One region of the Phaeacidiphilus oryzae TH49 genome, then DNA from elsewhere that is predicted to be linked to it. Evidence: riboswitches for the same ligand, from Rfam matches in the RefSeq annotation. Region 1 holds a riboswitch; the other holds the start of a gene.
The links. A riboswitch is a leader RNA that binds a small molecule or an ion and turns the genes downstream of it on or off. The one in region 1 is predicted to bind cobalamin.

Region 1 (4,654 bases):
CTCGGGACGGCCGTGGCGGGGGTCCACGATGAACGGCTCCCCGCCCTCAACCTCCGCCACCCCGTGGTGGATCTCGTAGCCCAGCACCGGCCGCCCGTCCACCGTGCCGCTCGGCCGGGCCAGCGTCTTCTCCCGGGCGAAGTCGAACCGCAGCGGCAGCAGCCCCAGCCCGGGCACGTCCCCGGCCTTCGACTCCACCCGGTCCGAGATCTCCCTGCCGAGCATCTGGTAGCCGCCGCAGACCCCGAGCACCGAGCGCCCGGAGGCGGCGAAGGCGCCCACCGCGCGGTCGAGCCGACGCCCCCTCAGCCATTCCAGGTCGGCGACGGTGGCCCTGGTCCCGGGCAGCACCAGGGCGTCCGCCCCGGCCAGCTCCTCGGGCCGGGTCACGAACCGCACCAGCACGCCCGGCTCCTGGGCCAGCGCGTCCACGTCGGTGAAGTTGGAGAGCCGGGGCAGCCGCAGCACGGCCACGTCCAGCACCTCCCGCCCGACCGGGGCGCCGCCGCTGAGGACGCCCGGGCGGGCGTCCAGCGCCAGCGAGTCCTCGGCGTCCAGCCACAGCCCGTTCAGCATCGGCAGGACGCCGAGCACCGGACGGCCGGTGAGCCCGCGCAGCATCTCCAGTCCGGGTTCCAGCAGCCGGGCGTCGCCGCGGAACTTGTTGACCACCCAGCCCGCCAGCTGGGCCTGGTCCTCCGCGCTCAGCAGGGCCTGCGTGCCGTACATCGCCGCGAAGACCCCGCCCCGGTCGATGTCCCCGACCACCACCACCGGCAGGCCGGCCGCGGTGGCCAGCCCCATGTTGGCGATGTCCCCGGAGCGGAGGTTGATCTCGGCGGGGGAGCCGGCCCCCTCGCAGACCACCACCTCGTACCCGGCCCGCAGTTCGGCCAGGCACTCCAGGGCGGCCTCCAGCAGCGCGGGCTTGCGCTCCCGGTAGTCCAGCGCGCTGACCTCGGCGACCGCCCGGCCGCGCAGCACCACCTGGCTGCGGCCGTCCCCACCCGGCTTGAGCAGTACCGGGTTCATCGCCGCGGACGGCTCGATCCGGCAGGCCGCCGCCTGCATCGCCTGGGCGCGGCCGATCTCGGCGCCGTCCAGGGTGACGAAGGAGTTCAGCGACATGTTCTGCGCCTTGAAGGGCGCCACCCGCACGCCCTGCCGGCTGAGCCAGCGGCAGATCCCGGCGGTCACCACGCTCTTGCCCGCGTCCGAGGTGGTCCCCGCCACCAGCAGCGCCCCGCTCATCGGCGGGCCCCCGTCCGCACGGCCCGCCGGCCGACGGCCCGCGCTCCGGCCCGCGCTCCCGCCCGCACGGCAGCACGGCCGACCAGCGCCGTCCCCAGCGCCAGCGCCCCCACCCGCCGCGACAGCACACAGGCACGCTCGATGTCCGCGCGCTCCGGCGCACGCAACTCGGCGCCGAGCACGGGTCGCCGCTCGACCCTCTCCCCGTACGCCAACTCGCCCCCGAGGCGCACCCCCAGCGCTCCCGCGAAGGCCGACTCGGCCTGTCCGGCGTTCGGGCTCGGGTGGGCGCCCCCGTCCCGCCGCCAGACCCGCAGCGCGCGCCGCCGCGCGCCCGGCCCGGCCGCGGCGGCCGTGAGGAGTGCGGTCAGCCGCGCCCCCGGCCAGCCGGCGAGGTCGTCCAGCCGGGCGGAGGCCCAGCCGAACCGCTCGTACCTGGGGGAGCGGTGGCCCACCATCGCGTCCAGGGTGTTGACGGCCCGGAAGGCGAGCAGCCCGGGTGCGCCCGCCAGAGCGCCCCACACCAGCGCGTTCACCACCGCGTCCGCGGTGTTCTCGGCCACCGACTCGACGACCGCGCGAGCGATCCCCGCCTCGTCCAGCCCGTGCGGATCCCGCCCGCAGAGATGGGGCAGCCGCGCCCTGGCCGCCGCGAGGTCGCCCCCCGCCAGCAGCCCGTCGATCGCCCGCGCCTCCCGTACCAGGGTCGCGCCGCCGAGCACCGCCCAGGCGGCGGCCCCGGCGAGGGCGGTCCCGGCCGGGGGCCGGCGGCGCAGCGCGCGCTCCGCGAGCAGCGCCCCCGCCGCCACGGTGCCGGTGGAGACGGCGGTGAAGAGCACGCCGGCAGCCCGGCGGTCGGCGTAGAGACGGTGTTCGAGGCGGGTGGCGGCGCGTCCGAAGGCCGCCACCGGGTGGCCGCGGCGCGGGTCGCCGATCACCGCGTCCAGGGCGTAGCCGAGCGGCGCCCCGAGAAGGAGTCGGTCCACGTCCCGTCAGCTCCGCCGTGCGGCGGGCCGGTCGACAGGGAAAGGACCCGCGGGTCCGCGCGCAGCAGGCATGGCGAAGTGTCCTCACTCAGGGTCCGCGCCCTGGCTCGACGAGAACGGAGGTGAGAGTCTCCTGGCTCCCGGATCTGCGCTTCCTCCGGCCTTCCAGCCGCCTTGCGGCGGCCGTGGCGACGAGCGGAGGAGGGCTCCCCGGTGACAGTGGCGGGACCGCGCCGGATTCGCACCGGCTTCCTCTCCATGCCTCCGTATGGCGGACAAATCCCACCACGCGGGCCCGCGCAGCGTCAACACGGCCGGGGTGCGGCCGCCCTGGTGGGGGCCGCACCCCGGCCGTTGCCGCTCCTCGGTCCTCGGCGCGCGGTATGCGGTGTGCGGTGCGAAACGCGCGGTGCGCGTGGCCGCGGGGGGAGTGCCGGGCTACCTGCGCAGCGCCCGGATCGTCGGATGCTGGGCGCCGGTGCCGGTGTCCGGCAGCAGCGGCGGCCGGTAGCCCGGCCGGGCGCCGGAGGCCGGATGCCCCCGCCACGGGCGCCCGCGCAGTCCGATCGGCAGCGGGCGCGGCATGGGGTCGGGGGTCCGTCCGTGCTGGGGCTCCGGTTCGGCCGTCCGCCCCGGCTCGGCGGGCGAGGGCGCGAGGCCCGCCCCCGGGGCACCGCCCACCGGTTCGGCGGCTCCGGGTGTCCCGCTCAACTCCGCCTCGCCGAGGGCCTCCTGGGCCTCCCGGCCCTCCGCGGACAGCGACGCGTACCCGCCCGGGGGCACCAGCACGTGATCCTCGAACCAGGACAGGATCAGAATCACCAGAAGGGCGACGGGGGGTATCAAAAGGCCGAGAAGAACGGACATCATGGGCACCGCCTCGCTGTCGAGTGCTCCGACCGGGACGCCCGCCTCCGCCTGCCCCCAAGTCGCGAGGCGTCCGGAAACCAGCCTCAGGCCTCCAGCGCGAATCCGCACGTCGAGTCGCGTCGCGGTCACCCTGGGCAATCGCCTGCCCCTGGGACGCGGGGCCACCCGCGGCGGCCCGACGCTTCACCGCCCGAGCACTCGGTTTCGGCCGCGCCGAAGCGGCCCCGGGGCCCGTGCCCGGGGCGCCCGCCCCGCCCCGGAGAAAGCCCGGGATCCGGGGCCCCGAGGATCACCGATACGGAGTATCGCCCCAGCTCACCGGCGGTGGCCGGGGGCAGGGGGCCGGCCTCGCCGCCCCGCTCGGGCCCGTGACCCGAGGGAACCCTGTGGTTCCCGGTACGGGGCTTCCGCGGCCCGGCGGAGGTCAGAATGTCCGGATCCCGCCCGGTGCGGGCCCCGCGCGGCCCCCCGGCCCGGAACGGCCCTCAGCGGCCCGAGACGAGGTCCGCGATCCGGGCGATGGTGCTGGTCCGCTCCCCGCGCCCGGCGGCCTCGGCCCGGTCCGCCGCGTGGTACGCCGCGTACATCCCCTGCACGCCGATCCAGCGCAGCGGCTCCGGCTCCCAGCGGCGCACCGCGTGGTCCACCCAGGGCAGCGCGGTCAGCTCGGTGTCCCCGCCCTGCCCCTCGGCGCGCAGCACCAGGTCGCGGAGGGTCCGGGCGGCCAGGTTGGTGGTGGCCACCCCCGAGCCGACGTAGCCGCCGGCCGCGCCGAGCCCGCTCGCCCGGTCCAGCTGCACCGTGGTGCACCAGTCCCGGGGCACCCCGAGCACCCCCGACCAGGTGTGGCTGAGCGGCACGTCCGCGGCCCGCGCGCCCAGCGCCGGGAAGAAGTCGCGGACGATCCCGCGCAGCTGGCGCACCGCCCGCTCCCGGGTGGTCCCGTCGTGGTCGGTCCGTGAGCCGTAGCGGTAGGGGACGCCCCGGCCGCCCAGCGCGATCCGGTCGTCCGCGGTCCGCTGGGCGTACATGTACGCGTGGGCGAAGTCGCCCAGCACGGTGCCGGACTCGCCCCAGCCGGCCTCCGCCCAGAAGGACTCCGGCAGCGGCTCGGTCAGCACGATCGAGGAGTTCATCGGCAGCCACGTCCGCCGCTCCCCGGCCAGGTCCGCGGTGAACCCCTCCGTCAGCCGCAGCACGTAGCGGGCCGAGACGGTGCCGTAGGGGGTGACCGCGCGGGCCTTCCCGTCCGGCTGCCCCTGGGCCGGCAGGATCCGCTCCACCGGGGTGGACTCGTGGATCCGCACCCCCATCCGCTCCACCGTCCGGGCCAGTCCGGTGACCAGCTTGGCGGGCTGGATCCGGGCGCCGTGCGGGGTCCAGGTCCCGCCGAGGGCGCCCTCGACCGCGATCCGCTCCCGGGTCCCGGCGGCGTCCAGCACCAGCCGCTCCCGGTCGCCGTAGCCGTACTCCTCCTGGGCGAACGACCGGAGGCGGGCCAACTGGGCCGGGGTGCGGGCGACTTCGAGTACCCCGCCCTTGCGGAT
Region 2 (4,654 bases), 2.0 Mb from region 1:
ACCTGATCGACTCGGCGGTGGGGGCCGTGGAGGCGCTGGGCCGCGCCGGGGTGCCGCTGCCGGTGCGGCAGACGCTGGTCGCCCGGTACGCGGCGGGCGACCGGGCGCCGGAGGAGAGCCGGGGCCCGGACGGCGTCCTGGTCCATCCGACGGCGTACGGGGTGTGGGCCCCCGGCGCGACCGGCCTGGACCTGGCCGGGCGGCCGTGCGCGGTCGGCGCGGGCGGCGCGGGCGGCGACCCGGCCGAGGACGACACCCCGCGCACCGGGGAGCTGGCCCGGCTGCTGCTCCTGGCGGAGCTCCTCGGGGCGGCCGACGGGGCGATCCGGGAGGCCCGGCGGTACGTCGAGGAGCGGGTGCAGTTCGGCCGTCCGCTGATCCGGATCCCGGCGGTGCGGACCAGCCTCGGCGAGGCGGCGGTCGCCCACCGCGGGATGGCCGCGGCGGTACGCGAGGCGCAGCGGAGGTTCCGGGTGCCCGCGGCGGTGGACGGAGCGGACCGGTCGCTGCGGTTCGCTCTGACCGGGGCCCGGGCGGTGGCCGCCGAGGCCGTCGGGCGGATCGCGGCCGTCGCCCACCAGCTGCACGGCGCCATGGGGATCACCGGCGAGGCCGGCCTCCACCGCAGGACCACCCTGCTGTGGGCCGGGCGGGACGAGGGCCTGGTCGGCCGCGACTGGGGACTGGCCGAGCTGCCGGACGCGGAGGAGGAGCTCTGGGACCTCACCGCGCCGGTGGGGTGAGCGGCCTGAGTAGGCTCTGACCGCTATGACGTCGGTGGACCTGGTGGTCGAGGAGGTCCGGGCGCTGCTCGCGGAAGGCGGGCTGCGGCCGGGCCAGCCGGTGCGCCAGGAACTGCTGGCGGACCGGCTGGGGCTGAGCCGGCAGCCGGTCCGCGAGGCGCTCCAGTCGCTGGCCTCGGACGGGCTGCTGGAGTACCGGCGGAACGCCGGCTACGCGATCCGCGAGCTGAGCTGGTCCGAGCTGAGCCAGGCGTACCGGCTGCGCGAGCTGATCGAGACCGAGGTGCTGGAGTCGCTGCCGCGGTTCGGGGACGCCGAGGTGGAGCGGCTGCGGGAGATCAACCGGCGGCTGGCGGCGGCGGACGCGGCGGGGGAGCTGCGCGCGGTGTCCACGCTGAACCACGAGTTCCACTTCCGGGTCTTCGCGGCGGCGGGCCTCGGCCTGCTGACTGCCGAGCTGGAGCGGGTGTGGTTCCTCACCCAGGCGTACCGGGCGGTGTACGTGTCCGATCCGGACACGGTGCGGCGGATCGTGGCCGAGCACGACGCGATCGTGGACGCGCTGGCGTCCGGGGACCACGCGGCGCTGCCCGGCCTCCACGCCCGGCACCGCGCCGGCACGCTGGAGTGCGTCCGGGCGCGCCTGACCTTTCCGCCGGCGGACGCCTGAGGGCTCCGCCCCGGATGCGGCGCCGCCAGGCGCGAATCGGGGGCGCGGGGAACTGCGCGCCCAGCGCGGAACGGCGGTTCGTCCGGCGGCGGACACCGGGTTGCAACCCGGTAGGCGTTGCCGAGTGCGCGCCGTGGACGGCCGGCCGCGCAGTTCCCCGCCCCCGAGGCGCGCCCGGCGGCGCTGCCTCCGGGGGGCGTGCTCGGGGTGCGCGGCGCGGCCCAGCCGCCTAGTTTGGGGACATGACCGCGTTGGAGACCATCGGGTTCTCGCTGCTGGTTCTCGCCTTCGTCGCCGGCATCGTCGCCTGCGTCGTCCTGCCGCCGTTCAAGAAGCGGTGAGGTTGGCCAGCAGCATGTCCACCCGCGGGGAGCTGAGGGAGTAGCGGACGACCCGGCCCTCCTTCTCCGCGCGGACCGCGCCCGCCGCGCGGAGCAGCCGCAGCGCCTGCGAGACCGCCGTGTCGCTGATGCCGGTCGCGAGGGCGAGGTCGGAGACCGCGATCGGCCCCGCGCTCCGCACCGCGAGCAGCAGCGAGAGCCGGCCCGGATCGGCCAGCAGGCCGAACAGCTCGGACCAGGCGCGCACCCCGGCCGGGTCGCCGATCCCGGCGATTGCCTCGCACACCGTGTGCTCATCGATCGCGCGCCGGTGGGCGCGCTCGGCGGGAACCAGATGCATGGCCCCCATCCTGCCCCGCCGGCCTCCCCCGCCTCTGCACATCTGCACATCTGTGCAGGCTTGTAGCTCATGCCCGGCCCCGGATACCGTGGGCGCGCCGTGGTGCTCGGGAAGACCGGTGGAAGACCGGAGCGGCCCTCGCCACTGTGATCGGGAAGTCGACGTGCCGTCAGCGAGTCCTCGTCGGAGGACGGTTGGGTCACGGGAGCCCGGGGGCATCACCCCCGGACACCTGGAAGGCCAGGCGCGAACGACGTCAGCACCCGTAAGCCAGGAGACCGGCCACGGCACGCGATAACCCATCCACGAGGTGCTGGAGAGGCTGCCATGGCTACCGGTATGCCTGCGTCGACGCAGGCGCAGAAGCAGCAGAAGAAGAGTTCGGCCGTCCCCCGCCGCACCCGCGCGGACTGGCTGCGGACCGGGGGGCTGCTGGCCGTCATCCTCGCCCTCCACCTGCTGGCCTTCGGCCTGCTGCTCCTGGTGGTGGCGCCACGCCGGCACACCGTGGGGAACCAGGTGTTCGGGGTCGGGCTCGGGATCACCGCGTACACCCTCGGCATGCGGCACGCCTTCGACGCGGACCACATCGCCGCCATCGACAACACCACCCGCAAGCTGATGGCGGACGGCAAGCGGCCGGTCTCGGTCGGCTTCTGGTTCGCCCTCGGCCACTCCAGCGTGGTCGTCCTGCTGGCGCTGCTGATCGCCACCGGCACCCGGGCCGTGGGCACCCTCACCGGGACCGGCGCCGGCCAGGGCTCGGGCGCCCACCGGGTGCTGGAGCTCGTCGGCACCTGCGTCTCCGGCGGCTTCCTCTATCTCATCGCCGCACTCAACCTGGTCTCGCTGGCCGGGATCGCCCGGGTCTTCCGGGCCATGCGCTCCGGCGTCTTCGACGAGCGGGAGCTGGAGCGGCGGCTGGACGGCCGCGGGCTCCTCAACCGGGTCCTCGGCCGGCTGACCCGCTCGATCACCCGGCCGGGCCAGATGTACCCGGTGGGCCTCCTCTTCGGGATCGGCTTCGACACCGCGACCGAGGTGACCCTGATGGTGATGGCGGGCAGCGGCGCCGCCGCCGGGCTGCCCTGGTACGGCATCGTCTGCCTGCCGCTGCTCTTCGCCGCCGGGATGTCACTCTTCGACACTCTGGACGGCACCTTCATGAATTTCGCGTATGAATGGGCCTTCGCCAACCCGGTCCGCAAGGTCTACTACAACCTCACCATCACCGGGCTCTCGGTGGCGGTGGCGTTCCTGATCGGCACGGTGGAACTGGTGGGTGTGCTGCACCGGCAGCTGGGGCTCGCCGACCCGGTCAGCGGCTGGATCTCGGGCGTCGACCTGAACAACGTCGGCTTCGTGATCGCCGGCCTCTTCGTACTGGTGTGGGCGGGTGCGCTGGCCTACTGGAGGCTCGGCGGGGTGGAGCGCCGGTACACCGCGGGGGCGGGCGAGAAGCTCTGAGGAATCCGGCATAACGTGGAACTCGGCACACCGGAACCGGGTGCGCCGGGTGAACGTCACTCAAGAGTGGCACCGGTGGGGACGACGTGAACGTCCGGTACGGCTGGGTCGACCGGAACGGGCAGGACGCCCGGAACGACCGGGACGACCCGCACGACCGGGTGAGCGGGCCCGCCGGCGGCCGACGGGTACGGCGGATTCAGGGGAGAGCACGGGTGGCACGGGCAGGGTCAGGGTCACAGACGGTGGCGGAGTCGGGCGGCGCGGCGGCGCCGGGCGGCGAGAAGGAGCGGCGGGACGGCGGCGCACGCGGGCGGAGGGTCGTCCGGCGGACGACCGGGATGGCCGCGGTCGCCGCGCTGGCGCTGGTGGGCGCGAGCGCCTGCTCCTCCGGCGGCAGCGGCGGCAGCGCCAGTCAGCAGATGAAGGTCTCCGACGCGAAGATCTCGGTGGCGTTCAGCAAGGCCTCGGACGGCGGTGTGGCCACCGACAAGCCGGTGAAGCTGAACGTGACCGGCGGCACGCTGGCCTCCGTCACCGTCGCCGACTCCCAGGGCGACCCGGTGGCCGGCACGCTGAAGTCCGGGACCTGGACGCCGACCTCCCCGCTGGGCACGGGCGCCAAGTACGTGCTGCGGGCCAGTGCCACGTCCGGTTCCGGCACCAAGCCCAAGGTGGACCGGATCTCTTTCACCACCGAGTCCCCGGGCAGCGACAGCCAGATGCTGCTGGACTCGATCAGCCCCGCCAAGGACTCCGTGGTCGGCGTCGCGCAGCCGGTCTCGATCATCTTCTCCACCCCGGTCGCCGAGTCGGCCCGGGCCGCCATCGAGAAGCAGATCAAGATCACCACCTCGAACGGCACCACCGGGGCCTTCCACTGGTTCGGCGACAGCCGGGTGGACTGGCGGCCGCAGAACTACTGGCAGACCGGCACCAAGGTCACCGTGGCCGCCGACTTCAACGGCGTCTCGGACGGCAACGGGCGGCTGGGGATACACGACTACGTCCACCACTTCACCGTCGGCTCCGACGTGCGGGTGGTCGACGACATCAACTCCCACCAGATGAAGGTCTACAACGGCGGCAAGCT

Region 2: linked by a shared signal. The riboswitch ahead of nicT (Nickel transporter NicT) and the one ahead of BS73_RS12010 (cobalamin biosynthesis protein) in region 1 are both predicted to bind cobalamin.

Annotation. Positions count from the first base shown of each region.
Region 1 covers NZ_JQMQ01000005.1:1,738,330-1,742,983, reverse strand. The annotation lists gene BS73_RS12015 (cobyric acid synthase) at 1-1,251, opposite strand, end outside; gene BS73_RS12010 (cobalamin biosynthesis protein) at 1,248-2,237, opposite strand; cobalamin riboswitch at 2,349-2,528, opposite strand; gene BS73_RS12005 (hypothetical protein) at 2,676-3,059, opposite strand; gene BS73_RS12000 (NAD(P)/FAD-dependent oxidoreductase) at 3,593-4,654, opposite strand, start outside.
Region 2 covers NZ_JQMQ01000005.1:3,735,223-3,739,876, forward strand. The annotation lists gene BS73_RS34880 (acyl-CoA dehydrogenase family protein) at 1-743, shown strand, start outside; gene BS73_RS20325 (GntR family transcriptional regulator) at 769-1,413, shown strand; gene BS73_RS20330 (ArsR/SmtB family transcription factor) at 1,741-2,094, opposite strand; cobalamin riboswitch at 2,178-2,395, shown strand; gene nicT (Nickel transporter NicT) at 2,422-3,561, shown strand; gene BS73_RS36390 (L,D-transpeptidase) at 3,807-4,654, shown strand, end outside.